3 regions of the Janthinobacterium woesei genome follow, and region 3 is predicted to be linked to each of the others. Evidence: predicted binding sites of a transcription regulator. Region 3 holds the regulator's gene; each other region holds the start of a gene.
The links. The regulator FliA, encoded in region 3, starts transcription of late flagellar genes. The targets are predictions, from matches to a motif close to CTAAAGTTTNNNNNNNNNNNGCCGNTA.
Positions count from the first base shown of each region.

Region 1 (10,404 bases), on a different contig from region 3:
AACAGTACGCGGGCGTGATCGTGGCGCTGGTGGTGGGCGACCAGCGCGCCATTCCACAGTCGGACTGGCAAGTGTTCAACCGCACGGGCGTGAGTCACCTGATCTCGATATCGGGCCTGCACATCACCATGATCGCCGGATTGTTTGCGCTGGGCGCGGGCGCGCTGTGGCGGCGCTCGTTTTTCACGGGCTGGCAACTGCCCCTGCGGCTGCCGGCGCAGAAAGTGGCGGCGCTGGCCGGCGCGCTGGCGGCATTCTTGTACGTTCTGCTGGCCGGCTTTGGCGTGCCGGCGCAGCGCACTTTATATATGTTGCTGGTCGTGGCGCTGGCCCTGTGGCTTGGGCGCGTCACCAGCATAGGCCACGTGCTGTGCCTGGCGCTGGGCGTGGTGGTGCTGCTCGATCCGTGGGCCGTGCTATGGCCCGGTTTCTGGCTATCGTTCGGCGCCGTCGCCACCATTCTGTATGCCACGGCGGGACGCACGGTGGCGACGCTGCCGGCACAGGCCAGCCGCTGGCGCCATTTTCGCGCGGCCGTGGCGCTGGGTGCGCACACGCAGTATGTGGTAACGGTGGGGCTGGTGCCTTTGAGTATGCTGCTGTTTTCACAAGTCTCCTTGGTCAGCCCCGTGGCCAATGCGCTGGCCATTCCCGTCATCAGCCTGGTCGTCACGCCCTTGTCCCTGGCGGGCGGCTTGCTGCCCGCGCCCCTGTCCGACGCGCTGTTGCTGCTGGCGCATGCCATCGTGCAGATGCTGGCGCAAGTGCTGGAATGGCTGGGGGCGCGCCACTTCGCCGTGTGGACGGCGCCCGCGCCACCAATGTGGAGTTTTTGCTGGGCACTGTTTGGCACGGCATGGCTGTTGGCGCCACGCGGTTGGCCGCAGCGCTGGGCCGGCATGCTGGGCTGGCTGCCGCTGCTGACCGCCTTGCCGTCCAGCCCGCCACCGGGCAAGCTATGGGTGACGGCCTTTGATGTAGGACAAGGCATGGCCCTGCTGGTGGAAACGCACGGCCACCGTTTACTGTATGACACGGGTCCTGCCTACAGCGCGGATTCCGATGGCGCCAGCCGGGTCATCGTGCCCTACCTGCGTGCGCGTGGTATAGGCAAACTGGATGGCGTGATCATTTCACACAGCGATACCGACCACGCGGGCGGCGCCTTGTCCCTGCTGGAAAACGTGCAAGTGGGCTGGCTGGCCTCGTCGCTGTTCGACGGCCACCCGGCCATCGAGGTTCGGCGACAACAGCAGCGCCCGTATCTGCACTGCGTGGCCGGCCAGAGCTGGACCTGGGAAGGCGTGCACTTCGCCATGCTGCACCCGCTGCCCTCCAGCCACACGGACATTTCCTTGAAGCCGAACGCCCGCAGCTGTACGGTGAAAATCACTGCAGGAAACCATTCGATCTTGCTGGCCGGCGACATCGAAGCGGCCCAGGAAGCGCAACTGCTGGCGCGCTCGGCAGACGGTGAGTTGGCGGCCGACGTGCTGCTGGCGCCACATCACGGCAGCGGCACGTCTTCCACGCAGGCATTCTTGAATGCCGTCCAGCCGACGCTGGCAATTTTCCAGGTGGGGCACAGGAATCGTTACAAACACCCGAAAGCGCAGGTGTATGCGCGCTATGGGACGATGGGTATCACCCGGCTGCGCACGGATGTGGCGGGGGCGGTGGTGATGGAGTTTGGGGAGGAAATTGGGGTGGAACAATATCGTACCAATCATCGCCGGTACTGGCATGGCTTGTAGTTGTTTGGCGTTTGTTGCCTTGTCATTTAAGCATAGCATGCGATCACAACGCGCCATGGTTCAAACTATATCTGAACGGCGGGCCGTCCTTCGCTACCTGGCGCAAACGCCCTGCAATTGAGCCATCCGCCAAGCTTATTGCGCCCCTGCACCTCATGCGCGGATGGCTGACCGTTGTTGCCTTTTGAAAGCCGCGTTACATTGTGTGATATTTCTTTCCGTTAAATCTATTTATACTTCATGCTTTTCTTTGCAAATCTTTATGACAGGGATGGGCATGAACCAAGAAAACGTGCCTAAAGCGTTGAATCGAAGGCTGGGGATATTTTTCCCGAGAAGCATTAATTTTCATCGCTAAAAAGTGTAGATTTAATTGAAGGGTTTTTTATGTTTTTTGTGCTTGGTTTTGTTGTTGTAATTGGTGGATTTTGTACTATGTCGAAGCCTTTTCGGCTCTTGTTCCTGACTGTTTTTTGTTTAAGTTTGATTTATGGCTATAGCGTGTCCTACCATGTAAATGGGAGTGGGCCAGATGGCAATGAATTGAAGATGTTGTTGAATTTGTATAGTCTTAATATAGGATTGTTTGTGCTCGCCTGTTATCTTGGCTATCGTTTGAATTCGAGTAAATCGGTAGAAATGTACCAGCTACATCGTTTGGCTACGTTTAAATTTCTCATTAAATGGGGAGCGATTTACTTCATCTATAGTTTTATTGTTAAGATGATTATAAATAAAGTCATGGGTGATGATGATGCGGGATTTTTTGTGATGAAAGCCTTTGGTCTTTATTTTTTCGGGCTTTTCCTTATTCTTCTTTTCGCTATTCCATGGGTATTTCGGCGGCTGACGCAACGGCGATAACCCTTTCATCCGGTATCTCCAGCCCCCGCTGGCGCACATATTCGAGGAATAGCCTGGCCCCCTTGGCCATGCGCGAGGTGCCATACACGGCATGGATGCTGGGGTCCAGCTCTTTCGATGACGTCAGCCGGTATGCCGTGCAGACGCGCCGCAGTGTGCCAGCGGCCACGGCCGGTTCGGCCAGCCAGCTGGCCAGGCGCACGATGCCGGCGCCTTCCAGGGCCGCCTGGAAGGTGGCGATGCCGGAGGTGAAGCGGAAGCGCGGCTGCACCTGGTAGCGCACGTTGCGCGTCGCAGAGACGAAATGCCAGTCGCGCAGGATGCGCGGCGCCGAGTGCATGATGATGTCGTGGCCGGCCAGCTCTTCCGGTTCGTCCGGCGCGCCCATGCGCTCTATATAGTCGGGCGAAGCGTACATGTAGCGGCGGTAGTTCCACAGGGGGTAGCCGATCAGTTCGCTTGACTGGGGGAAGGCGCCGCGGATGGCGAAATCGAGCTTTTCCTGGATCGGGTCGATCGATTTGTCCGAGAAATGGATGTCTACCGACACGTTCGGGTAGTCGCGCGAGAATTGCGCCACCACTTTCGGCAAAAAGCCCAGCGAGAGGATTTCTGGCGCCGAGAGGCGCACCCAGCCTTGCGGCGAGTTGCTCAGCTCAGCCAGCTGGTCTTCCGCCTCGGCCTGCGTTTCCAGCAAATGCTTGGCCGAGGCGTAATAGGTTTCGCCGGCCGTCGTCAAGGTGAATTGCTTTTGCGTGCGCAAGATCAGCTCGGCGCCGATGGCCTCTTCCAGGAACTGGATGGCGCGCGTGACGGCCGACGGCGAGCGTCCCAGCATGCGCGCCGCGTGGATGAAGCTGCGCTTCTCGACGACGGTGCAGAACGCGCGGATTTCCCACATCAGTTTCATCGACATTGTGCAGCTCCCGGCAAAAGAAGCCAGTAGAGCGCAAGGGGCGCATTCCGTCAAGCGTTACGGCTGATTGCGTTTTCCGCAATTTGAAGTTGCATCCGAAAAAATACACGGCGCCTATACTGCCCCTGTTGCCACTCTTGCCGCCTATCATGCTGACCATCTCGCTGCTGTGTTTATTTGCCTTCTTTGCCGGCCTGATCGATGCCGCCGTGGGTGGGGGCGGGCTGATCCAGTTGCCGGCCCTGTTCAACCTGATGCCGAACATGGCGTCGACCTCCCTGCTGGGCACGAACAAGCTGGCGTCCGCCTGCGGCACCACGTTTGCCGCCCGCTCGTTCGTCGGCAAGGTGCATATTCCCTGGCTGCTGGTGCTGCCGGCCGTGGCCAGCGCCTTTGTCATGTCGTTTATTGGCGCCGCCGCCGTGTCGTATGTGCCGCAGCAGGTGGTGCGCCCCATGGTGCTGGTGTTGATCATCATCATGGCCATCTACACCTTCATCAAGAAGGATTTCGGCAGCACGCGCGAGCCGCGCCCGATCGGCCCGCGTGAACGCATCCTGGCCATCGTCATCGGCGGCGCCATCGGTTTCTATGACGGCCTGTTCGGCCCGGGTACGGGCAGCTTCTTGATTTTCCTGTTCATCCGCGTCTTTGGCTTCGACTTCATCCTCGCCTCGGCTTGCTCGAAACTGGTGAATGTCGCCACCAACGTGGCCGCGCTGGCCTTCTTCATTCCCGCCGGCCACGTGGTCTACGCCGTGGCCGCACCGATGGCTGTGTGCAATATCCTGGGCGCCCTGACGGGGACCTGGATCGCCGTGCGCCGTGGCGCCGCCTTCGTGCGCATCCTGTTCCTGGTGCTGCTGGTGCTGCTGATCGTGAAGTTGTCCTACGACATTTTCTTTAAATAAGTTCAAACAAGCATTCAAGCCTAAGCCATGAAAACCATCCAGGGTGTGCTGTGGGACAACGATGGCGTGCTGGTCAATACCGAGCAGCTGTTTTACGAAAGCAACCGCGACTTACTCTTGCCCTATGGCATAGACTTGACGTCCAAGCAATTTTTCGACTGGTTTCTCGACAATAACTATGGCGCCTGGCACTTGCTGCTGGGGCAGGGCCACGATATTGAGCTGGTCGACCGCCTGCGCGGCGAGCGCACCCGGCTGTTCAGCGAACGCCTGCGCCAGGCGGGCCAGCTGGCCATGCCCGGCATCAAGCAGGTGCTGGCGGCGCTGCGCCCGCATGTCGCCATGGGCGTCGTCACGAGTGCTTACGAGCAACATTTCCGGATCAGCCATGCTGCCACGGGCATGCTCGGGCATTTCGACTTCGTGCTGACGCGCGAAATGTATCTCGAAAGCAAGCCTGCGCCCGATGGCTATCAACTGGGCTTGCAGCGTTTGGGGCTGGCTGCTGCCCACTGCGTGGCCGTGGAAGACTCGCCGCGCGGCTTGCGCGCCGCCAACGCGGCAGGGCTGGAATGCATCATCTTGCGTAACCACATGAACCGCGGGCATGCATTTGACGACGCGTTTTGCGTGGTGGAATCGATTGCCGAGCTGGGCGAAGTGCTGGCGTCCTTCGTGCCTGGCTTGGCCGTGGCACAGGCACGGCGGCAATTAGAGGTCTCCCTCTGATTCGCCTTGCCGCCATGCCATTACAATTGCCTATCGCATTCACCGGCACCGCCCCACGATGACACTTCCGCAGCTGCACTTTGCCCACGCCAATAGTTACCCTGCCGGCACCTACCGCAAGCTGTTCGGCTTGCTGGGCCAGCACTATGATGTGCAGGCGCTCGACATGCACGCGCACGACCCCGCTTACCCCGTCAGTACGGGCTGGCCCGAACTGGTGCGCGAGTATATCGATGACCTGGACCGTCGCTACAACGCGCCCGTGATCCTGGTCGGCCATTCGCTGGGGGGCATGCTCAGTGTGATGGTGGCCAAGCAGCGGCCCGACCTGGTGCGCTGCGTGGTCTTGCTCGATTCGCCCGTGGTGGCGGGCTGGCGCGCCTTGCTGGTGCGCCTGGCGCGCAATACGGCGCTGGGCGAGCGTTTCTCTCCGTCACGCTTTTCGGTCAGGCGGCGCAAGCTGTGGCCCGATGCGCAGGCCGCGTACGCGCACTTCGCCGCCAAGGACATGTTCGCCATCTGGGCGCCGCAAGTCTTGCGCGACTATATCGACAGCGGCCTGGCGCCCCATCCGGATGGGGTGCAGCTGCGCTTTACGCGCGAAGTGGAAACGGATGTGTATCGCAGCTTGCCGCATCATATCGGCAGCCTCGTGCGGAAAGGCTTGCCCGTGCCGATCGGCTTTATTGGCGGTACGGCATCGGTGGAATGCCGCCAGGCGGGCTTGCAGGCCACGCGCAAGCTGGTCGGCCCGTTTTTCCGCCAGGTGCCGGGCGGTCATCTGTTTCCCATGGAAAACCCCGAGCTGACGGCGCAAGTGGTGCGCGAGATGATCACATCCTTGCTGGAAAAACACTAAGCAGGCGTCAAGGATTTTCAAGGGGCAAGGGCCAAAAGTGGCGGGTTTTCGCGTAAAATCCTGCCATTCGGGCGGCGCCTGCACCAGGCGTGCCACCCCCAGCCATTCCGATATTCTAGAAAGATGCCCCTGCGATGACGATTAAAAACGATAAATGGATACGCCGCATGGCGGAGCAAACGGGCATGATCGAGCCGTTCGAGCCGAACCAGGTACGTGCCGTTGATGGCCGTAAAGTCATTTCCTACGGTACTTCGTCGTATGGCTATGACATTCGCTGCGCCGACGAATTCAAGATTTTCACCAACATCAACAGCACCATCGTCGATCCGAAGAACTTCGATTCGAACTCGTTTGTCGACGTGAAAAGCGATGTCTGCATCATCCCGCCGAACTCGTTCGCGCTGGCGCGCACCATCGAATACTTCCGCATCCCCCGCAGCGTGCTGACGATTTGCCTGGGCAAGTCCACCTATGCCCGTTGCGGCATCATCGTCAACGTCACCCCGTTCGAACCGGAATGGGAGGGCTATGTGACGCTGGAATTTTCCAACACGACCCCGCTGCCGGCAAAGATCTACGCGGGCGAAGGCTGCGCGCAAGTGCTGTTCTTCGAGTCCGATGAAGAGTGCGAAACCTCGTACAAGGACCGTGACGGCAAGTACCAGGGTCAACGCGGCGTGACATTGCCAAAAGCATAGTTTCATCGAACAGGGCGGCGCCACGCCGCTTGGTCCGCTTTTCCCCCTCTTTACCTGCCTTTACATGCGCAGCACTACAGCCTCGCCTGTTCCTGCCGTTAACCTTGGTATTGAAACAGACAGGAGGCATCATGGTAGCGGCAATTGGTTCGGGCAGCGCGGTCAGCGCTGTGAGTAGCGCCAGTACGGGCAGCAGCGCGCAGATCGCGGCACTGCAAAAGCAGATCACGGCGGCGCAAAAGGAATTGACGGAGTCGCAGAAGGGCGAGCAGACGGAAACGTCGCAAAAGCTGCAGGAGCAGTTGGCGCAGCAAATCCAGGCCTTGCAGGCGCAGATTGCTCAATTGCAAGCGGCGGCCGCACAGAAAGCGGCACAGCAAAGTTCGCAGGCGGCCAGCAGCGCCGATACGGCGACCAGCCCGGCGAAATCGGCCTCGTCCACCCTGGGCAGCATTATCGATACGCAGGCCTAGCCAGGTCTGCAGCAGTACCCAAGCGCCAGGCTCGCCGTGAATGGACCTCCAAGCGGGTCAGCCTGGCGTTTTCACGGGTAGCAGCATGCTCACGCACAGTCCGCCACCGCTGCGCAAGCTGGCGGCAATGCTGCCGCCATGGGCGCCGATCACGTGCTGGGCGATGGCCAGGCCCAGGCCGTGGCCTTCGGTGTTGTGCTGGGTATTGCTGGCGCGGAAGAAAGGCGCGAAGATGCTGGCCAGGTCGGCGTAAGGCACGCCCGGGCCCCGGTCCTGCACGGCAATGCGTAGTTGCTTGCCGTCAGCTTGCAGCGCGATGTCCACCTGGACGCTGCCCGCATCCGGGCTGTGCTTGACGGCATTGCGCACGACGTTTTCCACCGCACGCGCGAGCAATTCGGGCTGGCCCGTAACGATGGCGTCCGCGCTGGCTGCATCGCCGGCCATATCGATGGCGACCTGGCGCGCGCCCGCTTCATAGCGGGCATCTGCCACGATGTCGTGCACCAGGTCGGCGATGCAGATGTCTTCGCTGTGCGGGTGCTGCGCACCTGCCTCCAGTCGCGAAAGGGTCAGCAGTTCGCCGATGAGTTTATCCATACGCTCGCTTTCGCGCTCGATGCGCTCCATCGAGGCGGCCATCTTGTCCGGCTGCTGGTGCGCCAGGCCGATGGCTGCCTGCAGGCGCGCCAATGGCGAGCGCAGCTCGTGCGAGACATCATGCAGCAAGCGCGTCTGGCTATCCATGAGATTACGCAAACGTCCTGTCATGCGGTCAAAGTCGCGCCCCAGGTCCGTCAATTCATCGCCGCGCTTGCTGCTGGCATGAAAGCGCGGCGCCAGGTTGCCGTTCGAGGCCGCTTCAAACGCTAGCCGCAGGTCGCGGATGGGGCGCGCAAAATACCAGGCCAGCAGGAAGGCAAACAGCAGGCTGGCGGCGATGGCGGCGGCGACGGGTATGAAGGTGCGGTAGGGGCTGTCCATGCGCGGGCCGGGCGGCATGCCGCCCATGTCGCGGGGCGGTCCACGGTCATCGCCGGCGCGGCGTGGCGGTGCGCCGGCCTCATCGGCACGGGGGCCGCCGCCCATGGCGCCTGGGCCGCGCAAGGTGACGGCGTTGAGGGTATCGCGTGCGGCGCCTGCCTCGGCATTGCGAAAGCGTACGGACGAGGGCAGGAACAGCAGGTAGCGCACGCCGTCGCTGCCGCGCGCTTCGCGCACCACGGCATGGGGCGGCTCCTGCGCCAGCAGCGCGCGCGCCTTGTTCAGCATGGCGGGATGGACCTGGCGGCCCATCAGTTCTTGCCCATGCGCATCGACGGCAAACACGCGCATGCGTTCCATCTTGCCGAGAAATTGCTGCAAGGCCTTGGCTCCACCTGCTTCCAGGGTGGCGCTGGCCGCTTCGATGGCCATCTGCGCGGGCGGGCTGGTATCGATATCGAGCGCCCGTTCTTGCTGTGCGGCCCGGTTTTTCAGCCAGAACGTGCCGCCGATGCCGATGGTGGCCGTAATTTGCGCCAGCATGATGCACAGGAAAAACTTCCAGAACAGACGGCCCACGCTTACTCCTTGATCAGCTGGTAGCCCAGGCGGTACACGGTTTGCAGGCAGGAACGGCCATCGGCCAGGCTGCCCAGCTTGCGGCGCAGGCTGCTCAAGTGCACGTCGATATTGCGGTCGAAACGGGCCATAGGCCGTCCCAGCCCCAGTTCGGACAGCTGATTCTTACTGACGGGCTTGCCTGCATGGCGCACCAGCACTTCCAGCAGATTGAATTCCGTACTCGTCAGCTCCAGATGCGTGCCAGCCCAGGAAGCGCGGCGCTGCTCGGGCCACATCGTCAACTGGCCTACGGCCAGTGGCGCCATGCCCGAGGTGTCGTGCGGCACGGTTTGCGAGCGGCGCAGGATGGCGCGGATGCGCGCCGTCAGCTCGCGCGGCGTGCACGGCTTGGTCACGTAATCGTCGGCGCCCAGTTCCAGGCCAACGATGCGGTCCGTGTCGTCGCCGCGCGCCGTCAGCATCAGGATCGGCAAGTTGCTGCCGGCGCGGATGCGGCGCAGCGTTTCCAGGCCATTCATGCGCGGCATCATGACGTCGAGGATGGCGATGGCATACATGCCCGTCAGCGCTTCGGCCGCGCCGCTTTCGCCCTCATGCACGGCCTTGGCATCGAAGCCTTCCTGGGTCAGGTATTCCTGGAACATGCCGACCAGTTCGACATCGTCGTCTATCAATAAAACCTTGCTCATGCCTGTGCTTTTTCGGGTGAATATCGCCCGATGATAGCAGTCAAACGGGGCTGCTCAGCAGCGTTTTACGCGTTTTTACATACTTCTGCTTACATCCCGGCGGCTTCCTTTACACGCTTTTACGCCGCCCTAACGTTGCTTTACATGCCAGAGCCCGACAATCAAGGCTGTTCGCCACGAAAGGAAAACTTGATGAAACACCTGAGTATTGCCGTCTCCCTGCTGCTGCTGTCCGCCTGCAGCATGCCGCTCGTCGCCCTGGCCCAGCAATCGCCAGCGCCGGATGGTCCGCCGCCACACGCCATGGAAGGACCTCCGCCTGGCTTTGGTCCCGGTCCCGGTCCCGGCCCCGGCGGTGCCGGCGCGGAAGGCTTGCCGCCATTCCTGCATGGTATCGCGCTGAGCGAAGCGCAGCAGGACAAAGTCTTTGCCGCCACCTACGCCCAGGCGCCATTGCTGAGGGAACAGCAAAAGATTGCCTTCAAGGCCCATGAACAATTGCGCGAACTGGCCGCCTCCAGCGCCTATGACGACGCCAGGGCCAGCGCGCTGGCGAACACGGCGGCGCAAGCGATGGCGAAGATCAGCCTGCAGCAGGCGCGGCTGGAGCAGCAATTGCTGGCCGTGCTGACGCCGGAGCAGCGCAAGCAGGCCGAGCAGCAACGCGAGCGGCGCAGCGGTCCACGCCGCGCCCAATAAGCACCACCACGTCACCACAGGAGACCCAGCATGAGTATCAGTGCCTTGAATTCGGCCAACGCCGCCAGCCAGCTGAGCGCGTACAGCCGCCTGAGCAGCAGCAGTACCAGTACCAACGCCAGCAGCGTGGGCGGCACGCCGCCGAAAAAACCGGACGACGGCGCCTTTCTCGACGCCATTTCCAGCGCCTTGTCGTCCATCGGCGTGTCAGTGGAGGGCAGCGATAGTGATGCCGACTCGGCC
Region 1 is NZ_JBNYXW010000008.1:152,891-163,294, reverse strand. Features, by position in the region: gene ACQ4W6_RS11105 (DNA internalization-related competence protein ComEC/Rec2) at 1-1,754, shown strand, start outside; gene ACQ4W6_RS11100 (hypothetical protein) at 2,142-2,618, shown strand; gene ACQ4W6_RS11095 (LysR family transcriptional regulator) at 2,578-3,534, opposite strand; gene ACQ4W6_RS11090 (sulfite exporter TauE/SafE family protein) at 3,684-4,445, shown strand; gene ACQ4W6_RS11085 (HAD family hydrolase) at 4,473-5,174, shown strand; gene ACQ4W6_RS11080 (alpha/beta fold hydrolase) at 5,233-6,033, shown strand; gene dcd (dCTP deaminase) at 6,168-6,734, shown strand; gene ACQ4W6_RS11070 (FlxA-like family protein) at 6,866-7,207, shown strand; gene ACQ4W6_RS11065 (sensor histidine kinase) at 7,265-8,770, opposite strand; gene ACQ4W6_RS11060 (response regulator transcription factor) at 8,773-9,462, opposite strand; gene ACQ4W6_RS11055 (Spy/CpxP family protein refolding chaperone) at 9,655-10,161, shown strand; gene ACQ4W6_RS11050 (hypothetical protein) at 10,192-10,404, shown strand, end outside.
Region 1: ACQ4W6_RS11070 (FlxA-like family protein) is a predicted target of FliA. The motif match lies at 6,809-6,835, and genes of this name have one in related genera.

Region 2 (10,404 bases), on a different contig from region 3:
GCGGCAGCGGCCATTTTTGGCCAGAGGAGCGTCAGCAGCAGCGCTACCACCGCCGCGGCCGCCATATCGACCAGCCAGTCGCGCACCGAGCCGTGGCGATACGATAGAAAGCTCTGGATGAATTCGTCCAGTGCGCCCATGGCCGCCACCATCAGCACCGACAGCAGGGCGCGGCGCGCCATGCTGCCGCCGATGCCGCTGAACAGGATCAGCGCCAGCACGCCATAGCCGAAGGAATGCAGCACCCCGCCCGAGGCATATTGGCCCACGTCGGCGCGCATGCCGGGGATGTCGCCGATCAGGATCACCAGCAGGTACAGGACCAGTGCCGTGCGCAAGCGCAGGCGTTCGTAACGGTCGGCAAAACAGAGTTGGAGCAGTGGTGCGGGCATGATGCGTGAGGGGAGATGGAAAGGGAGCAACAATATCATGCGCGTGCTGGACGGCCATGTTTTTGCGCAAGGGCATGCCTTGCAGGCAAAAAAAAGCCCGCGGGGGCGCGGGCCAAAAACCCAAATGAAATGGGTCAAGAGTTGAGCGTTGCTCAGTGCTAACCATGTCGCCCGCCTTGCCGGCGCGCGCCACAGTCCTGAAAGGGAGTGGTGTGCCATGGCGGCACACCTGTCTGTAGTCAGGCATATCGGTTGCCTGTACAGCAGATGAAGCAAGTATAGGGGGCGAAAATGACGGGGCCATGACACGCCGCACTATTTTTTTGCGGCAGGCATAGTGGCCGGGAATGTGTTCTTCATGGCAGGAATGGCCATGCTTTAGGGGCGGGCAGCAAAAAAAAAGCCCGCTGATGAAAGCGGGCTTAAAACTATTTTCTTGGAGGAGAATAGTGGAGACAGGTGCATTATGCTGCGTCGCACGATATATGTCTAATGGTCTTTTCAGATATCCATTATCGTTTTTTGATATAACTGCGCCATCTACCCTTATTCCTTCACGGCCACCGTGTAGTTCAGCGCCATGCGTCCGCCATCGACATAGATGGTCTGGCCCGTCATGTAGGTGGCGTCGTCGCTGGCGAGAAAGGCGGCGATGCCGGCCACTTCTTCCGGTTCGCCGCAGCGGCCCAGCGGCGTGCGCGAGAGGATGGTGTGGCGCGCTTGCGGGCTCGACAACACTGCCTGCTTGGCCAGTTCCGTCAGGATGGTGCCCGGGCCGATGCCGTTCACGCGCACGCCGTGGGGCGCCAGGTTCAGGGCCATGACCTTGGTCAGCTGGTTGATGGCGCCCTTCGACACCACGTACGGCACCTGGTTCGGGATCGCCAGCTTCGCATTGACGCTGGACATGTTGATGATGCAGCCGCTGTTGCGCTTGACCATCTCGCGCGCCACGGCCTGGCCGCACAGGAACATCGATTTCAGGTTGATGCGCATGACGCGGTCGAAATCGTCCTCGCATACATCGAGGAAATCGGCGGCATGCGTGACGCCCGCGTTGTTGACGAGAATGTCGATGTGGCCGAAGTGGGCCAGGGTTTCCTTCAGCATGGCGTCGACATCGGCCTTCTGGCTGACGTCGGCGCAGAAAAAACGCGCCTGGGGACCCAGTGCGGCGGCCGCCTGCGCGCCTTCTTCCTTGATGTCGACCAGCATCACCTGCGCCCCTTCGGCGATCAGGCGGGTGGCGCAGGCCAGGCCGATGCCTTGCGTGGCGCCCGTGACGATGGCGGTTTTATGGGCGAGTTTCATGATGGCTCCCGGGCAGGAATCAAAGGAGGATAGCGTCGTTCGGCAACTGGTTGCCGCGTGTTCCATCGGACGGAAAGTGACTTTGCAGCAAAGTATTTAGCTGCTGTAAGGCTTCCAGGGTGCTGTCGTGGTAATTGCCATCCTTGAAACCCCCGGTCATGGTGCGGCATACGCCTTGCCATTGCTCCGGCGTCACGCGCCGGCCCACGTTGCGGTCGGCCACGATATCGACCTGGTGCTCGGCCAGGTTGATGTAGATCAGCACGCCAACATTGTCTTCCGTATCCCACACGCCATACTGGGCGAACAGTTCACGCGCGCGCTCCCGGTTGCTCACGCCCTGGTACGCCATGCCAGGCGTCAGGGCCGCTTCGACGATCAGGCGCACTTCCGCCTGGTGCATCTTTTCGCCATCGGCGATGGCCGCCTCGATGCCTTTCAGGGTGCGTTCAGGAAACGCATGGCGCGCCGTCGCCGGCGTGCCGCGCAAATGCTTCAATGCCCGTCCGCAACGCTGTCCAAACGATAGTTGTTTCGTCATTACCAATCTCCCGAGGCGCCGCCGCCGTCAAAACCGCCGCCGCCGCCACCGAAACCACCGCCGCCGCCAAATCCGCCGCCGCCGCCGAAGCCGCCACCACCGCGGTTATTCAGCGCCTGGCTCAATATGCTGCCCAGCACCACGCCCGTGGCGCCGCTGGTCCAGTTGCTGCCGCGCTGCAGCCGCGTAGGCCCGCCGCGCGAGCGCAATACTGTCAGCACGATGAGAAAACCGAAGAACAGCAGCGGCAGCCAGAAGGTCAGGCCACCCGCTGCCACCGTCGCTGGCGCTTTTTGCTGCGCCGGGGCGGGGAATTGCTCCTGGTTCAGCAAGGTGGCAATCGCGCCCACGCCGGCCACCAGGCCGCCGTAGTAATCATTTTGCTTGAAATGCGGCGCAATCACGTCTTGCAGGACGCGTTTCGACTGGGCGTCCGTCAGCACGCCCTGCACGCCACGGCCCGCTTCGATGCGCAGCCGGCGCAAGGCCGGCGGATTGTCTTTCGCCACCATCAGCAGCACGCCGTCATCGACGCCCTTGCGGCCCAGCTTCCAGGCATCCGTCACGCGGATGCTGTATTGCTCGATCGCTTCGGGCGCCGTGCTCTTGACCAGCAGCACGGCGATCTGGCTGCCCGTCTTGGCTTCGTAGTCGGCCAGCACGCCTTCCAGCGCCGCCTTTTGCTTGGCGTCGAGCATGCCGGCGTCGTCCGTCACGCGCGCCGCCAGCGGCGGCACTGCCACCAGATCCTGCGCGCTGGCCGGGAGCATCGTCCACAGCAGCAGCGCCGTTGCCAGCGCCGCCAGAGATGACCAGGCTTTCATCTTATTTGCCGAAGTCGACGGTTGGCGCGGTCGAGATGGCTTTTTCATTCTCCACCGTGAATGATGGCTTGACCTTGTAGCCAAAGATCATGGCCGTGATGTTGTTCGGGAAACTGCGCGCATGGACGTTGTAATCTTGCACAGCAGTAATGTAACGCTGGCGCGCCACGGTGATGCGGTTTTCCGTGCCTTCCAGCTGCGACTGCAAGTCGCGGAAGCTGGTATCGGCCTTCAAATCCGGATATTTTTCGACCACTACCATCAAGCGCGACAGGGCCGACGACAATTGCCCCTGCACTTGCTGGAACTTGGCAAACGCGGCCGGATCGTTCAGCACTTCGGGCGTGATCTGGAAGCTGGTGGCGGCAGAGCGCGCCTTGGTCACCGCTTCGAGCGTTTCGCGCTCGTGCGTGGCATAGCCCTTGACGGTGTTTACCAGATTGGGGATCAGGTCGGCGCGGCGCTGGTACTGGTTGACCACTTCGCCCCAGGCGGCCTTGGTCGCCTCGTCCTTGGTCTGGAAGTCGTTGTAGCCGCAGCCCGTCAGGATGCCGGCCAGGACGCTGACGCTCAGCGCCAGGCGCAGCCATTTGGTGATTTGATTGGTAATTTGCATGATAGGTTCCGTGCGTAATGGGAGGTGAGGCAAATATACCTGAAACAGCCCGCGATGTCGGTTTAATAAGCGCGCCAAGCCGCTCTGGCGCCGGGGTTCACTGCAGTGGCAACCCTGCGCCGCGTTACAATACGGGGTTTGCAACTGAATATAGAGAAGGTGTGCCGTGAATTTCATCAATAAATTATCCGCCGCGTGGACGGCCAATAATTCCCTGCTGTGCGTGGGACTGGACCCCGACCTGGCGAAAATGCCGGCGGAACTGCGCGATGCGCCCGATGGAATCACCACCTTTTGCACGCGCATCATCGACGCCACGGCCGACGTGGCCTGCGCCTTCAAGCCGCAAATCGCCTATTTTGGCGCGCTAGGTGCGGAAAAGCAGCTGGAAGACATCTGCCGCTACGTGCGCGAGCAGTATCCGCACATCCCGCTGATCCTCGACGCGAAACGGGGCGATATCGGCGCCACGGCCACGCAATACGCGCGCGAAGCGTTCGAGCGCTACGGCGCTGACGCCGTCACCGTCAACCCCTACATGGGCGAGGATTCGCTCGACCCCTACCTGGCGTGGACCGATCGCGGCGTGATCATCCTGTGCCGCACCTCGAACCCGGGCGGCTCCGACCTGCAATTTCTCGACACGGACGGCGTGCCGCTGTACCAGCGCGTGGCGCGCCTGGTGGCTGAAAAGTGGAACAAGAATGGCCAGTGCGCGCTCGTCGTCGGCGCCACCTTCCCTGAAGAACTGGCGCAAGTGCGCGCCATCGTCGGCGACATGCCGCTGCTGGTGCCCGGCATCGGCGCCCAGGGTGGCGACATTGCCGCCACCGTCGGCGCAGGCCAGACGGCGAACGGCATGGGCATGATGATCAGCTCTTCGCGCGCCATCATCTACGCCAAGCCGCAGGACGGCGAAGATTTCGCCGCCGCCGCGCGCCGCGTGGCCATTGAAACGCGCGATGCGATCAATCAACACCGCGCGGCTTAAGGCTTAAGAGCGCCATCAACAATGCAAAATGCCGGGCTAGCCCGGCATTTTGCATTTAGTCACGCTGCGGCGCGACGATTTCCGCGTAATCGTACAACTCGCCCAAAATTTCTTCTCCCCGCTCATCGACCGATTCCGACAGCACGTCGATCTCCGTAAACAGCATTTCGATGGTGCGGGCGCCGCCGCCGCCGTCGAACAGGCGGGCGGCGCGGTGCTGTTCCCAGCGCAGGCTTTCCGCTTCGCTCAGGGTTTGCGGGAAATTACGGGCGCGGTAGCGGAACAGCAATTCCTGCAGGCGCTCGTCGGCAAACGAGGGGCGGGCGGCGGCCAGCTTGGCCGGCGTCTCGCGGCGCAAGGATTCGAGCAGGCGGCGGTCATCGTTGCTGACAAAGCCGTTGTACAGATCTTCATCCACGTCCACGGCGCCGGCAGTACTTGCGCCCGGGCGCTGGAACACTTCGGCCCAGATGGCGTCCATGTTCGGCGCCGTGGCGGCCAGCCGGGCGTTGGCGCGGGCGGCGTCTACATCGATACCCCATTGCGCCGCCATGGCGGGCGACAGGGTCTTCAAGTTGCTAACCAGCATGGGCGACTTGTTCAGATGCACGCTTTTCACGGGCAGGCGCGTCATGCCTTCGGGCATGGCATCCTTGCGCGTGAACAAGCGCGTGCGGATGGTGTCGGCGTCCAGGGCAAACAGTTCGCGCGGGTCGTACTCACAATCCCAGACGAGAATCTCGTTCTTGTTGCCCGGATGCGTGGCCAGCGGCCAGACGATGCCCAGGCAGCCCCGTTCGGCGGGGAACATGCCCGACACGTGCAGGAAAGGCTGGCGCTCGGCTGCTGCCAGGTGCATGCCCATTTCGCTGGCGACCTTGTCCTTCTTGTGCAGCGCCAGGCAGAATTCGAACAGTTTTGGCTGTTTTTGCTTGATCAGGCGCGCCAGGGCGATGGTGGCGCGCACGTCGGACAAGGCATCATGCGCCGCTTCGTGGGCCAGGCCATTGGCCTTGCTCAAGTGTTCCAGCTTGAAACTGGTCTGGCCATCGTCGCGCTTGGGCCAGGCGATGCCTTCCGGGCGCAGCGCGTGCGTCATGCGCACCACGTCGAGGATGTCCCAGCGGCCGCAATGGTTCTTCCATTCGCGCGCATACGGATCGATCAGGTTGCGCCAGAACAGGAAACGCGTGACTTCATCGTCGAAGCGGATGGTGTTGTAGCCCACGCCGATGGTGCCCGGCTCCGAGAACGCCGCCTCGATGGTGGCGGCGAACTGCTGCTCGGGCACGCCCAGTTGCAGGCATTGCTGCGGCGTGATGCCCGTGATCAGGCACGACTGCGGATCGGGCAGGAAATCATTGGCAGGCTGGCAATACAGCATGATGGGATCGCCGATCTCGTTGAGTTCGGCATCCGTGCGGATAGCGGCGAACTGGGCCGGACGGTCGCGGCGCGGCTGGATGCCAAAGGTTTCGTAGTCGTGCCAAAGAAAGGTCTGGGTAGTCATTGATGGTCGTTGCTTAATGTTGCTAATGGTTATCTGGGCCGCAAAAAAGGCGCCGCTTCAGTTTTCTGAAAACCTGCCGATACTACACGAGAGGGTGGTCATCGTTGCGGTACTCGCATGGTGGCATATATTGCCCGTTCAAGGAGGCTTATCGTGTCAATTCCCATCACCGCAGGCAGCAATTCCGCCGCTTCCCTGAGTTCCGTCAGTAGCAGTGCTGCCGGCAAGGAAGATAAAGTCCAGCAGAAGGACGCCAGCAGCACTGAAATGAGCGTCAATACCCGTGCACGGCTACAATTGAACGCGTCCATCATGCAGGCGTCGCTGAATGTGTCGATCGGCGCGCAGAACGATCCGCTGGCGCTGGTCTACAAATCGGCCATCACCAGCATCAATGAAGCGCTGCAGGGCCAATATGGCGACGATGCCATCGAGAACGCGGCTTCGCAAGACAACAGCGCCGAAGCGACGGCGAGCCGCATTGTAGCGCTGTCGACGGGGTTTTTTGAAGCCTACAAGAAACAGAATCCCGGCCAGGATGAGGATGCCGCCCTGGCGAAATTCATGGACACCATCAGTGGCGGCATGGAAAAAGGCTTCAAGGAAGCGCGCGACATCCTGGACGGCTTGAAAGTACTGGGCGGCGATATCGCCAGCAATATCGACAAGACGTATGCGCTGGTGCAAAAGGGCTATGCGGATTTTGTCGCCGCGCACGGCAGCAAGAAGGATGAGGCCGCCACGCCGGCCGACAGTAAGGCAGCCTGATTTATAGCGCTACTCTATTGCGCCCGCCTGCCTTGGCGCGGTATAAGGCCGCGTCGGCTGCGGCGATCAATGCATGGTCGTCCTGCTCCTGGGCCAGGCTGGCCACGCCGAAGGAGCCCGTGATGTGTGGCAGCGCGCTGCGCATGTCGGCGAAGATGATGGCTTGCTGCATGCGCACACACAGGCGTTCGGCCACGCGCAGGGCCACGTTTTCATTGGTGTCGGGCAAAATCACCATCAATTCCTCGCCGCCATAGCGCACGGCAAAATCCGTGGGCCGCAGGGCGGCGCCCAGCACTTGCGCGGCGATGCGCAGGGCCTGGTCGCCAGCCTGATGGCCATGGGTGTCGTTGAAACGCTTGAAATGGTCGAGGTCGATCATCACCAGCGACAGCGGCGCGCTGCTGCCGTGGGCCGTGACGATCATGTTGGGCAGCAAGTCGGTCAGCCAAGCGCGGTTGTACAGGCCCGTGAGGCTGTCGACCATCGACAACTGGCGGTAGAATTCGCCCAGTTTCTGGCGTCGGCGCAGCAAGGCGTTGGCGGCGCGGATGCGGAAGGACAATAGCCGCAGCAGGTTGCGCGCCAGGCCGTTCGATTGTTCGATCAATTCCCAGACGATGGCGGCGTCGATCACCAGTAAATCAGTTTCTTCGAGTGCGGAAATGGCGGCCAGGTTGCTCGCTTCGTCGAGTACCGATTGTTCACCCACGCTTTCGCCGGGCAAGATCTTGCTGATGGTGCCGTCATCCATGCCCGTGTGGGTGTCGGCGGCCACTGCCAGCGAGCCGCGCAGGACGATGTACAGGCTGGCGCCGCGCGTGTCGGTGATGGCTTCGCCCGCTTCGAGGCGCATGACGGGGCAGGGCGCCAGCATGGCGGTCGTCTGGCTATCCGCGCCATCGCGAAATAGCTGTAAATCGCCGATGTTGCAGCCTGAAGCGCCGAAGTTGCCGATCTGTTCCACAGTCATACTTTCAAAAAGCCCGTGCCGCGCATGCAGCGCGCCGGTCTCTTCATGATAGCGTAAAGCTGACTCGACCGTAACGGCAAAGCCTTGCTGGAAGTCACTTTCTGTGAGAAATACGACAATTATTTCATTGGCGTGTTATTCAGTTGAAATATTTTCTATTTTAATAATAAAGTTGTCGCGCAGGGAATGTGCTGCAGCAGGCGGCCCCGGATGTGCAAAGGCAGCCTTGAACGGCTGCCTTGGTCTCTGGTGACTGCTGTCGATGGAGAAATTATTCGGCGGCTTCTTCCGCTTGCGTCGTATCGAGCACGGCATTCTTGCCGGTGGCGTGGCGCTTGCTGTCTTGCAGGCGGCCCAGGGCGCTATCGATGGCGCGTTTTAACTTGTCGGTGGCGCCGGCAACGGCTTGGTGCACGGTGGCATTCTGTTCGGTGACAGCAATCGGTTGATAGCCGGCAACGCGTGCTTCCATGACGCAGCGGATATCGTCTGCGCCGCCTTTCGGGCCGTTCGTGTCGCTCAGGTGGACTTCGATGCGGGTCAGGTTGTCGCGGAAGCGATTCAGTGCGGCTTCCAGTACGGATTGCACATGTTCGTTCAGTCCGGCGGTGTTGGCGATGGTGCTGTCGGTATGAATATTGATTTGCATATGCTTACTCCTGTCAATTCAAAAAAAACCCATCACAGGCGTGCTACGGCCTGGCTCTTGCCTCATGCACATGACCTCTGTACATGACCTCACTTACGTAAGTCATATTACTCCTCTTTCAGGTATTTCAAGAGGGGGCGCACGATTAAGACGGGCTTAATCCTTCAACCAGGTCAAGTTTCTGCAATGCGCTTTTTTTAGCCTTCAACCATTGATCAGGCCCGCTGCGATATTGATCGACAGCCCCAGCACGACCAGGTTGAAAAAAAAGCTCAGCACGGATTGCCCCAGCACGATTTTGCGCATCACGCGCGTCTGCACGCTGACGTCCGAGGTTTGCACGGCCACGGCAATCGTGAAGGCGAAATAGAGAAAATCCCAGTAATCGGGATTTTGCTGGTCGTCGGGAAATTTCAAGGGGCGCCGCTGTTCGCTGGCCCGGTAATACAGGTGGGCGTAGTGAAAGCAGAACAGCGTGCCAACGAGGAACCAGGAGCCGACCAGGGTGAATATCGTCAGCGCATAGTGCAGGGCCCGCTCATCGGCGGCCATGCCTTTTATGGAGGATAGCTGCGAGCCGATGGTAGCGAGGCTCATCACGGACGCCACGGACAGGGCCAGCAAGACCATCGCCGCCCGCTCATCTTGCCGCGTGGCCATGGCTTTGACCTTGTGGTGGCTGGCGCGCATCATCATCCAAGCCATCGTTGCCAGGTAAAACCAGACGGCCACGTTCCACGCCGTCAGCAGCCGCGTCATTTGCTGCCAGGAGGAGGGCAGCAGCAGGCCGGCCGCCACGCCGATGGCGGTGGCCAGGCTCAGGTGCGGGCGGCTGCGGATGAAGCTGTGAAGCGGAATCCTGATGTTCATGGCGCTCAGTCGTCAGTGGCGATAGCGCATCTTAGCCCTTAAGCTGGCGTCGCGTTCGCCGATTTGGCCGCCGCTTCCTTCTCGTGGTGGGGAAAGCGGTCCATGCGCGACAGCACGGGGAACAGCACGGCCCACACGCCCGTCACGGCCAGGGTGGCGGCGCCGCCGAAGAGGACGGCGCGCACCAGGCCGAACCAGCCGGCCGTCAGGCCCGACTCGAATTCGCCCAGCTCGTTCGAGGCGCCGATGAAGACGGCATTGACGGCGCTGACCCGGCCGCGGATGTCGTCGGGCGTCTCGAACTGCACCAGCAGGTGGCGGATGTAGACGCTGACCATGTCGCCGGCACCCATCAGGAATAGCGCCACCAGTGCTAGCGGGAAATAGGTCGTGCTGCCCAGCACCAGCGTGCCCAGGCCAAACACGGCTACGCCACCGAACATCCAGGCGCCGACCCGGCGCGTGATGGGGAAGCAGGCCAGTGCGATCGAGCACAGGGCCGCCCCCGCGCCGGGCGCCGTGCGCAGCAAGCCCAGGCCGCTGGGGCCGATATGCAGCACATCGTGCGCCAGCGCCGGCAGCAGGGCCGTGGCGCCGCCGAACAGTACGGCGAACAGGTCCAGCGAGATGGCGCCCAGCACGATGGGCTTCGACCAGACGAAACGCAGGCCTTCGAGCAAGGTATGCCAGCTGACGGGCTCCCGCTTGACCACTTGCGGCGCCGGCGTGGTGGCGCGCATCAGCAGCACGGACAGCACCAGCAGGGCCGACGAAAGCAGATACACGACCTTGGGGCCGAAGATGTACAGCAAGCCGCCCAGGGTAGGCCCCAGGATGATGGCCACGTGCGAGCTCGACGAGCTGAGCGCGACGGCGCCGCTGAAGTGCGCGGTCGGCACCATGTTGACCAGTACGGCTTGCGTGGCCGGCATCATGAAGGCGCGCGCGCTGCCGAACAG
Region 2 is NZ_JBNYXW010000004.1:251,567-261,970, forward strand. Features, by position in the region: gene ACQ4W6_RS05835 (VanZ family protein) at 1-392, opposite strand, end outside; gene ACQ4W6_RS05840 (SDR family NAD(P)-dependent oxidoreductase) at 939-1,703, opposite strand; gene ACQ4W6_RS05845 (TPM domain-containing protein) at 1,723-2,244, opposite strand; gene ACQ4W6_RS05850 (TPM domain-containing protein) at 2,244-3,068, opposite strand; gene ACQ4W6_RS05855 (LemA family protein) at 3,070-3,684, opposite strand; gene pyrF (orotidine-5'-phosphate decarboxylase) at 3,851-4,675, shown strand; gene sbcB (exodeoxyribonuclease I) at 4,731-6,185, opposite strand; gene ACQ4W6_RS05870 (DUF5610 domain-containing protein) at 6,339-6,953, shown strand; gene ACQ4W6_RS05875 (diguanylate cyclase) at 6,955-7,920, opposite strand; gene ACQ4W6_RS05880 (HPF/RaiA family ribosome-associated protein) at 8,198-8,575, opposite strand; gene ACQ4W6_RS05885 (DUF1345 domain-containing protein) at 8,780-9,445, opposite strand; gene ACQ4W6_RS05890 (MFS transporter) at 9,484-10,404, opposite strand, start outside.
Region 2: ACQ4W6_RS05870 (DUF5610 domain-containing protein) is a predicted target of FliA. The motif match lies at 6,241-6,267, and genes of this name have one in related genera.

Region 3 (10,404 bases):
ATCGATGGGCGTGCTATCGCCGGCCATACTGCTACGGTGACTGCGCTGGCTGCGATAGCGCTGGCGGACGAGTTGTCGGAAAAGGCCGGCATGCGAGGGCGGGGCGTGGGTGGCCGGGCGCGGGCGCCCTCAGGTGGTACAGTCGTTGCTATGCACAGGCGAGATCGGGGTGGCGGATTGCTCAGCCTGCGCCAGGACTTCCTTTGGGGTTTCCTGCTGGCCCTGTGCGGTGGCTGCGCTCGCTACCAGGTTATCGGCTTGCGCTTCCTCCTGGGCAAAGCCGCCCTGTTCCAGCCAGCACATGAAATGGCATTGCGCCTCGGCGTGCCAGCGCACTTGGCTGGCCGGGCTGGAAGCGTCATCGGCTGTGCTTTCCTCCTGCTCCAATGCAGCCAGGGGGCTGCGCCAGCGCGCCACGCCCAGTTTAACTTTATGCATCGCGCCCTGTTCGCTGGCGATACGGGTACGCATGTCGGCGATGCTGCCTTGTAAGGCAATGGTATCGTGCTTCATACAATGTCCTTGTGAGTCGTTGCTAGGTTAATATTCCTAAAGCTCGTTAGGTGGATTCCTAACGAAGTTTCAGTCTATCAATGCGATATTCCGAGCGCTTGATATATATCAAATGAATTCGCCATTTCTCGCCAAATCTCACCAAATCTCACCTTGTCCATTGCCGGCTTCCTACCTGCGTGATGTTTTCGCAGTGCCAGCACCGTAGCGCTGGCACTGCGCGCCGCCGCTTCACGCTGCCAGCTGCTTCTGGTAAAGTCACGCCCATGAGTAAATTATCCCTAGACCGCATCCTGCAATCGCAGGGTTTTGGCACCCGCAAATATTGCCGTTCCCTTATCGATGATGGCGATGTCGTCATCGATGGCGTTACCCAGACCAATTACCGTACCATCGTCGAGACCGAAGCCCTGGTGTTGCATGTCTTCGAGGAGGAGTGGGTCTACCGCGCGCACCTGTACCTGGCGCTGAACAAGCCCGCCAACTTCGAATGCTCGCGCAAACCCAGCCATCACCCTGGCGTGCTGACCCTGCTGCCGGAACAATTTACCTGGCGCGAAGTCCAGCCCGTCGGCCGGCTCGACCACGATACGACCGGTATGCTGCTGATGTCCGACGATGGCCCGTTTATCCATGCACAATCGTCGCCGAAGCGGCATGTGCCGAAGATTTACCAGGCCACCACGCAAGAGCCCGTGACCGATGATCTGGTGGCCCTGTTGCTCGCTGGCGTGCAATTGCATGACGAACCAGCCCCGCTGGCGGCACTCGTCTGCGTCAAGCGTGGCGAATTTCAGCTGGAAATCGTGCTCGAACAAGGCAAGTATCACCAGGTCAAGCGCATGCTGGCCGCCGCCGGCAACCATTGCAGCGCGCTGCACCGTTCCGCCATCGGCAGCCTGACCCTGGAGTCCTTGGGCATCGCCGAAGGCGAGTGGTGCTATCTCACTCCAGAACAACTGGCACTGCTGGCCTGAACCTCTCCCTGATCGCCAAAGCCGGGATTTCCCGGCTTTTTGGCGTCTTTAGGCTCTCTATCGCCTGCACTTGACGAAGTTTCCCGCACATGAAATTAGCTACATTGAACGATGGCACGCGCGATGGCCAGCTGGCTGTCGTCTCGCGCGACCTGAAAACGGCCCATCTGGCCGACGGCATCGCCCCGACCCTGCAAAAAGCCCTCGATGACTGGAGTTTCATCGCGCCCCAGCTGGACTTGCTGTACCAGACCATCAACAGCGGACGCGGCCATCGCGCTTTCGATTTCGATCCTGCCAACTGCATGGCGCCGCTGCCGCGCTCAAGCCTGCGCGTGGCTGGCGCATCGTATTTGCAGCAGATCGAGCGCGCCTGCAAGGCCGCCGGGGTCGAGGTGCCAGCCAATTTGCGCGAGGCGCCGCGCCTGTACCAGGGCGCCAGCGATGATTTCCTCGGTGCCCAGGATGACATGACGCTGGCGCATGAACAGTGGGGCATCGATTACGAGGCAGGCATTGCCGCCATCACGGACGATGTGGCCATGGGCGCCACGCCGGATCAGGCACACCTGAACATCAAGCTCCTGATGCTGGTCAACGACGTCACCTTGCGTAACCTGGCGCCCGACGAGCTGGCCAGCGGCTATGGCTTTCTGCAAGCCAAGCCGGCCATGGCCTGCTCTCCCGTGGCGATGACGCCCGACGAACTGGGCGACGCCTGGCGCGGCGGCAAGGTGCATTACGCCTTGCGCTGCAGCCTGAACGGCAAATTGACGGGCCAGCCCCACGCGGGTGCCGACATGGCCTTCAATTATCCGCAACTGCTGGCCCATTTGTGCCAGACGCGCAACGCGCGCGCCGGCAGCGTGGTGAGCGCGGGCGGCGTCGCCAACAAGGAAGTCAAGAAGGGGTTTTCCAGCATCGTTGAGCGGCGTAACCAGGAAATGATCGCCGATGGCGTCGCCAGCACGCCGTTTTTGCTGTTCGGCGACATCGTGCGCATCGAGATGCTGGGCGATGATGGCAAGTCGCTGTTTGGCGCGATTGAACAAACAGTGAAACAGGCAGAGGTGAGGAAGTCCCGCTAAGGTTTCCATGCAGCAAAGGAAGTACAGGGCAATTGCCCCCCTGTTCCGCCGATGGCAGCCCGGTGATTGAATCGATAATGTCCCATGCCCAGTCCGTAATGCGCCTAGTCAGGCCGCGGGACTTCACCGGAGTTGATTGATGTCGGAAGACAGCGACGCAGAAAAGACTGAAGCGGCGTCACCGAAGCGCCTCGAGCAGGCGCGTGAGGAAGGCGACGTTCCGCGATCGCGTGAAGTGGCAACGTTTACGGTGCTGATGGCGTCCGGCTGCTGCCTGTGGTTTGCCGGCGACGCTATCGTGCGCCGGCTGACGGCCGTCATGGTTTCCGGGCTGACGCTGGACCGTGAACAGATACTCAATCCCGATGTGATGCTGCAGCGCATCGGCTATGACGTGGGCTCGGTCTTGCTGACCTGCCTGCCGTATGCCCTGGCCGTCATGCTCGTCGCCCTGGCATCGCCCGTGCTGGTAGGCGGCTGGCTGTTCAGCTCGAAGGCGTTCACCCCCAATTTTGGCAAGCTCAATCCGATTCGCGGCCTGGGCAATATGATTTCGAAGAACGCGCTGGTGGAATTGCTCAAGGCCATCGCCAAGACCATGGTCGTCGGCGTGGTGGCGTGGATGGTGATGCAGCATCAAAAGGATGCCGTGCTGGGCCTGTCGGTCGAATCGCTGCGCGCGGGCTCGGCCCATTTGATCAGCCTGCTGGTCACGGCCTTCCTCTTGATCGTCGGCGCGCTGGGCCTGATCGCCGCCATCGACGGTCCCTACCAGATGTGGCACTACGCCAACAAGATGAAAATGACCTTGCAGGAAGTCAAGCAGGAGGCGAAGGAATCGGACGGCAATCCGCAGATCAAGGCGAAGATCCGCCAGATGCAGCATGAAATGTCGCGCCGGCGCATGATGGCCGACGTGCCGACGGCCGACGTGGTGGTGACCAACCCGACCCACTATGCGGTGGCGCTGAAATATGGCGAGAATTCGCGCGGCGCGCCGCAGGTGGTGGCCAAGGGCATCGACGAGGTGGCCGCGAAGATCCGCGAACTGGCTGGCGAGCACAAGGTCGCCATCCTGGAAGCGCCGGCCCTGGCGCGTGCGCTGTACAAGCACACGGAGATCGGCGACGAGATTCCCGAGGCGCTGTATGGCGCCGTGGCCGAAGTGCTGGCCTATGTCTTCCAGCTGCGCAGCTACGGCAATGGCAATGGCCAGCGCCCCGACAAGCCGAAGAAGCTGGACGTGCCGCCCGAACTCGATCCACACAATCCCGCGTCACAGACGCCACCGGCAGCAGACGCCGCAGACAAGAATAAAGGAAGTACACCATGAACGGCCTGAGAATGCCAGCCTGGCTCAGCGGAATGGGCAGCAGCGCCAGCAAGGGTATCGCCGCGCCGGTCATCATCATCATGCTGCTGGCGATGATGGTGCTGCCGCTGCCGGCCTTCATCCTCGACATCTTCTTCAGCTTCAATATTGCGCTGTCCATCATCGTGCTGCTGACGGCGCTGTACACGGTCAAGCCGCTCGACTTCATGGCCTTCCCGACAATCTTGCTGGTGTCGACCATGCTGCGTTTGTCGCTGAACGTGGCCTCTACGCGCGTGGTGCTGACGGAAGGCCATACGGGCACCGATGCGGCCGGTAAAGTGATTGAAGCGTTTGGCCACTTCTTGATTGGTGGTAACTTCACGGTCGGTATCGTCGTGTTTATCATCTTGACGATCATCAACTTCACGGTGGTGACCAAGGGTGCCGGCCGTATCGCCGAAGTGGGCGCCCGCTTCGCGCTGGACGCCATGCCCGGCAAGCAGATGGCCATCGATGCCGACTTGAACGCTGGCCTGGTTGGCGAAGACGAAGCGCGCCGCCGCCGCACGGAAGTGGCGCAGGAAGCGGAATTCTATGGCGCCATGGACGGCGCCAGCAAATACGTGCGCGGCGACGCCATCGCCGGCATCATGGTCACCATCATCAATATCGTCGGCGGCTTGCTGGTAGGCTTGCTGCAGCACGACATGGGTTTTGCCGAAGCGCTGAAGAACTACACCTTGCTGGCCATCGGTGACGGCCTGGTGGCGCAGATTCCTTCGCTGATCATTTCCACGGCGGCCGGTATCGTCGTCTCGCGCGTGGCCAGCGACCAGGACATCGGCACCCAGCTGGTGGGGCAATTGTTTGCGAAACCGCAAGTGCTGTATATCACGGCCGGTATTATCGGCGGCATGGGCATGATTCCCGGCATGCCGAACATGGTCTTCATCTTGCTGGCGTCCATGCTGGCCGGCTGTGCCTATCTGATCAGCAAGAAGCGGGCGCAGGCGCAGGAGGCGGCCGAAAAGCCAGCCGACGCGCCGCAAGCGACTGTCGCGCCCGAGCAGGAAGAAGCCAGTTGGCAAGACATCATGCCGGTCGACACCCTGGGCCTGGAAGTGGGCTACCGCTTGATCCCGCTGGTCGACAAGACGCAGGGCGGCGAATTGCTCAAGCGCATCAAAGGCATCCGCAAGAAATTCGCCCAGGAAGTGGGCTTTCTGGCGCCGCCCGTGCATATCCGCGACAACCTGGAATTGAAGCCGTCGGCCTACCGCATCACCCTGAAGGGCGTGGAAGTGGGGGTTGGCGAAGCGTTCAATGGCCAGTTCCTGGCGATCAACCCCGGCATGGCCAGCGGCCACTTGCCCGGCGTGGCCACCACCGACCCGGCGTTCGGCTTGCCGGCCACCTGGATCGAGGCGACCTTGCGCGACCAGGCGCAATCGATGGGCTACACGGTAGTTGACGCGGGCACCGTTGTGGCCACGCACTTGAACCACCTGATTACCTCGCATGCCTCCGAACTGCTGGGCCGCGCCGAAGTGCAGTCGCTACTCGACCACCTGGGCAAGGAGTCGCCGCGCCTGGTGGAAGACTTGGTGCCGAAGATGCTGTCGCTGTCGACGCTGCAAAAAGTGCTGCAGAACCTGCTGATGGAGGGCGTGCACATCCGCGACATGCGCAGCATCATCGAAACCTTGGCTGAGCATACGGTGCAGACGCAAGACGCGAACGACCTGACGGCGTTGGTGCGCGTGGCCCTGGGCCGCGCCATCGTGCAGCAACTGTTCCCCGGCGCGGCCGAGCTGTCCGTGATGACGCTCGACAGCCGCCTGGAGCGCCTGCTGATGCAAGCCATGGGCAATGGCGGCGATGGCGCAGGCATCGAGCCTGGCCTGGCCGACACCATCGCGCACCAGGCGGGGCTGGCTGCCCAGCAACAGGAAGCGCTGGGCTTGACGCCGGTGCTGCTGGTGCCGGCGCCGCTGCGGGCCCTGCTGTCGCGTTTCCTGCGCCGCGCCTTGCCGCAATTGAAAGTGCTGTCGCATGCGGAAGTGCCGGAAACCAAGACGATTCGCGTCACCAGCCTGGTGGGCGCGCAATAGTTGCCTTGATTAGCATCGGGATCTGACCCCAGCCTTTGTTTTAGGGCTAAAAACATCAATTTCCTCACGGCAAAACTGAATAACGGGTACTTTCCCGTCCTGTTCCTTCGATCGTTTCCTTAGTGCATCGCTAATAATGGAAACTGTCCGAGTGATCTGTGTCTCATGTGGAAGACAGCACTCAAGCAACAGGAGTCGATGATGGTCACACAGTTCAGCCAATACAGCGCCCAACCCGCCTCGGGAGGCCGGCCATGAATGTGAAAAAATTTACCGGTGCCTCGTCGCGCGATGCGCTGCGCAAGGTGCGCGAAGCGCTGGGCCCCGATGCCGTGATCCTGTCGAACCGCCAGGCCGATGGCGTGGTGGAAATCCTCGCGCTGGCCAATGACGATGCCGCCTCGCTGGCTTCACCGCCGGCCGCCTCCGAAATGGCGCAGCCGCGCCCGCAGTTGCAGACCCAGTTCGCCACGCCGCAGCGTCCGGCCGCCCCGGCCCAGCGCCCGGCTGCGCCCCGTCCTGCCGCGCCGCGCCAGGCAGCTGGCGAGCCAGTGGACATGGCCCGCATGCAGCAGATGATGGCCAGCGCGCTGGCGCATGTGAAGGACAACGCCGCCGCCGAGATGAGCGGCATGATGAATGAAATCCGCGCCATGCGCGGCATGATGGAAACCCAGCTGGCGGAAATCTCGTGGGGTTCGACGCAGCAGCGCGAGCCGCAAAAAACCGTGGTGCTGCGCGAAATGCTGGCCGCCGGTTTTTCGGCCAGCCTGGCACGCTACCTGATCGACAAGCTGCCGGCCGGCCTGGACGGCGCACAAAGCATGCGCTGGATCAAGACCGTCCTCAGCCGTAACCTGAATGCTGTGGCCAATGAAGACGCCATGCTGGAGCAGGGCGGCGTGTTTGCGCTGGTGGGACCTACCGGCGTGGGCAAGACCACCAGCACGGCCAAGCTGGCGGCGCGCTGCGTGATGCGCCACGGCCCGGAAAAACTGGCCCTGATCACCACCGACGCCTACCGTATCGGCGCGCACGAACAACTGCGCATCTACGGCAAGATCCTCGGCGTGATGGTGCATTCGGTGAAGGATGAAGCGGACTTGCGCATCGCCCTCAGGGAACTCAAGAACAAGCACACGGTGCTGATCGATACGGTGGGCGTGAGCCAGCGCGACCAGATGGTGACGCAGCAGGTGGCCATGCTGTCGGGCGCCGGCGCCGAGGTGAAACGCCTGCTGTGCCTGAACTCGACGGCAACGCAGGAAACCTTGAACGAAGTGGTGCGCGCCTACCAGGGCAGCGGCCTGGCCGGCTGCATCATGACCAAGCTCGATGAAGCGGCCTCGATCGGCAATGTGCTCGACGTGGTGATCCGCCAGAAGCTGAACCTGTTTTATGTGTCGAACGGCCAGCGCGTGCCGGAAGACCTGCACCTGGCCGACCGCGGCTACCTGATCGACCGCGCCTTCAAGCTCAAGCGCGATACGGCGGCGACGCAGTTTTCGGACGCCGAACTGCCGCTGCTGATGGCGCAGGCGGCTGCCCGCAACAATGAAGCGCGCGGGGTGCACCTTGGCTAATTTCGATTTCGACCAGGCCGAAGGCCTGCGCCGCATGCTGGCCGGCCCGCAGCCGCGCGTGATGACGTTCTTGTCGGCCACGCCGCAGGACGACAAGGGCGCCATGCTGGTGAACCTGGGCGCCTCGCTGGCGTATGGCGGCAATGAAGTGCTGCTGGTGGACGCCAGCGGCGGCAGCGATGGCGTGGCCTCGCGCCTGGGATTGGCGCACGGCGCCAGCCTGCTCGACGTGGCGCGCCAGCAGTGCGGCCTGAACCAGGTGATCCACCAGGTGCCGCAGGGCTTTGGCGTGGCCTACCTGGGCGTGGGCGCGCGCAACCATCTGATGGATAGCGCGGACTATGCGGGCGATGACGACACGCGCCGCCTGGGCAAGACCTTCGAGGTGATGGCGCGCCAGAGCGGCATCGTGCTGGTCGACGGCGTGGTGGCGCAGCAGGGCGACTGCTTCCCCGTACCGCTGATGGCCTCGTCCGACATCGTGGTGCAGGTGTCGACCAGCGCCACCTCGATCAAGGCGGCCTACTGCCTGGTCAAGCGCCTGAGCCAGGAATTGGGACGGCGTCCGTTTGGCATTCTTGTCACCGGCGCTTCCGAATCCGAGGCAAAAGTGGTATACGATAATATGGCGCAGGCGGCGAGCCGTTACCTGGCCGTGAAACTGACTTCGATGGGGTCGGTGCCTGCCGACGAGTATTTGCACCGCGCGGCGCGGCTGGGCCGCAGCGTGGTCGATGCCTTTCCGCTGGCGGGGGCATCGGTGGCCTTTCGCGCACTGGCCGAGCGGCTGGTGCGTTCGGCGGCGCCGGTGCTCGGTTCGACCTTGTGCCAGACGGGGAGTGCACACCATTTCAGCGCCTGAATCCATTCGTAGCACCCGATAAGCATCTACAATAATAAGCAGCCTATGTACACGGTCAAAGGGAAATCGAACAAGGACTATTTGCTGACGGAGCATATTCCGCTGGTGAAGCGTCTGGCGCACCACATGAAGGCGAAATTGCCGCCTTCGGTCGAGGTCGATGACCTGATCCAGGCCGGCATGATCGGCCTGCTGGACGCCATCAGCCGCTATGAAGAAACGCATGGCGCGCAGTTCGAGACGTATGCCGTGCTGCGCATCCGCGGCGCCATGCTCGATGAATTGCGCACCAGCGACTGGCTGCCGCGCAGCATGCGCCAGAACATGCGCAAGATCGAAGAGGCGATGAGTACCCTGCAGCAGCGCCTGGGCCATCCGCCGACGGAGTCGGAAGTGGCCAAGCTGCTGAAAATGTCGCTGCATGACTACCAGGAAATGCTGGGCGACGGCGGCGGCCACCAATTGGTGTACTACGAAGATTTTCATGACCCTGACGGCAATGACAGCTTCCTCGACCGCCATTGCGTGGACGAAGACAGCGACCCATTACGTTCCCTGCTCGATACCGATTTCCGGCAATCCGTGATCGATGCCATCGACGCGCTGCCGCCACGCGAGAAAATACTCATGGGCCTGTATTACGAAGAAGAGCTGAACCTGAAGGAGATCGGCGCAGTGATGGGCGTGTCCGAATCGCGCATCTCGCAGCTGCATACCCAGGCCGTCGCGCGCCTGCGCGCAACCTTGAGGGAGCAGGCGTGGACTGGTCCAGCGTAATCGGGCTGGCGCTGGCGCTGGCGGGCCTCTTGGTCGGCCAGGCACTGGAAGGCGGCAAGATGGCCTCGCTGCTGCAGCCGGCCGCCTTTGCCATCGTCATCGTCGGCACCTTCGGCGCCGTGCTGCTGCAAACGCGGCTGCGCACCTTCGTGCGCGGCCTGGAAATGCTGCGCTGGGTGTTTTTGCCGCCGTTTGATGCGCGCGCCGCGCTGGCACGCGACATCGGCCAGTGGAGCCTGACGGCGCGCCGCGACGGTCCGCTGGCGCTCGAACGCCTGATGGAAAACACGGCCGACCGTTTCAACGCCAAGGGCTTGCGCATGATCGTCGACGGCATCGCGCCCGACAAGCTGCGCCAATTGCTCGACGTGGAAATCTCCGCCTACGAAATGGCCGAGCGCCAGGCCGTCAAGGTGTGGGAGTCCGCCGCCGGCTATTCGCCCACCATCGGCATCCTGGGCGCCGTACTGGGCCTGATCCATGTGATGGAAAACCTCACCGACCCAAGTAAGCTAGGCAGCGGCATCGCCGTCGCCTTTGTCTCGACCATCTATGGCGTGGGCCTGGCCAATCTGCTGTTCCTGCCGGTGGCAAATAAACTCAAGGCCATCGTCACGCGCCGCGTGCTGCAGTATGAAATCACGGCCGCCGTGCTGTACGACATCGCCACCGGCGACCATACGCGCATCATCGAAGAGCGCGTGGCCAGCCTGCTGCACGAGTACTGAGCATGATGCGGCGCGCACGCAGGAAGTATGACGAAGAGCCGGACAACCAGGACCGCTGGCTGATTTCCTACGCCGACTTCATCACCCTGCTGTTCGCCTTTTTTGTCGTCATGTATGCGATTTCGCAAGTCAACGAAGGAAAATACCGCGTCTTCCAGAACGCCATCGGCCAGGCCTTCAGCCTGGACAAGGGCGCGCCGCCCATCATCATGGAAGCGCCGCAGGCCATCGCGCTGCCGAACCCGGCCCTGAAACGCCGCACGGAAGCCCTGCGCCGCGAGCGCGAACACATGACGCGCCTGGCGCAGGACCTCACGTCCACGCTGGCGCCGCTGGTCAAGGAAGGCAAAGTGCGGGTCACGCAGACGAGCCGCGGCGTGAGCGTGGAAATCAACGCCAGCGTGCTGTTCGACCCGGGCGCGGCGCGCCTGACGGCGGAATCAGACCAGG
Region 3 is NZ_JBNYXW010000006.1:13,418-23,821, forward strand. Features, by position in the region: gene ACQ4W6_RS07760 (hypothetical protein) at 130-513, opposite strand; gene ACQ4W6_RS07765 (pseudouridine synthase) at 780-1,490, shown strand; gene ACQ4W6_RS07770 (fumarylacetoacetate hydrolase family protein) at 1,580-2,578, shown strand; gene flhB (flagellar biosynthesis protein FlhB) at 2,718-3,911, shown strand; gene flhA (flagellar biosynthesis protein FlhA) at 3,908-6,004, shown strand; gene flhF (flagellar biosynthesis GTPase FlhF) at 6,259-7,587, shown strand; gene ACQ4W6_RS07790 (MinD/ParA family ATP-binding protein) at 7,580-8,449, shown strand; gene ACQ4W6_RS07795 (RNA polymerase sigma factor FliA) at 8,495-9,226, shown strand; gene ACQ4W6_RS07800 (flagellar motor protein) at 9,208-9,954, shown strand; gene motD (flagellar motor protein MotD) at 9,960-10,404, shown strand, end outside.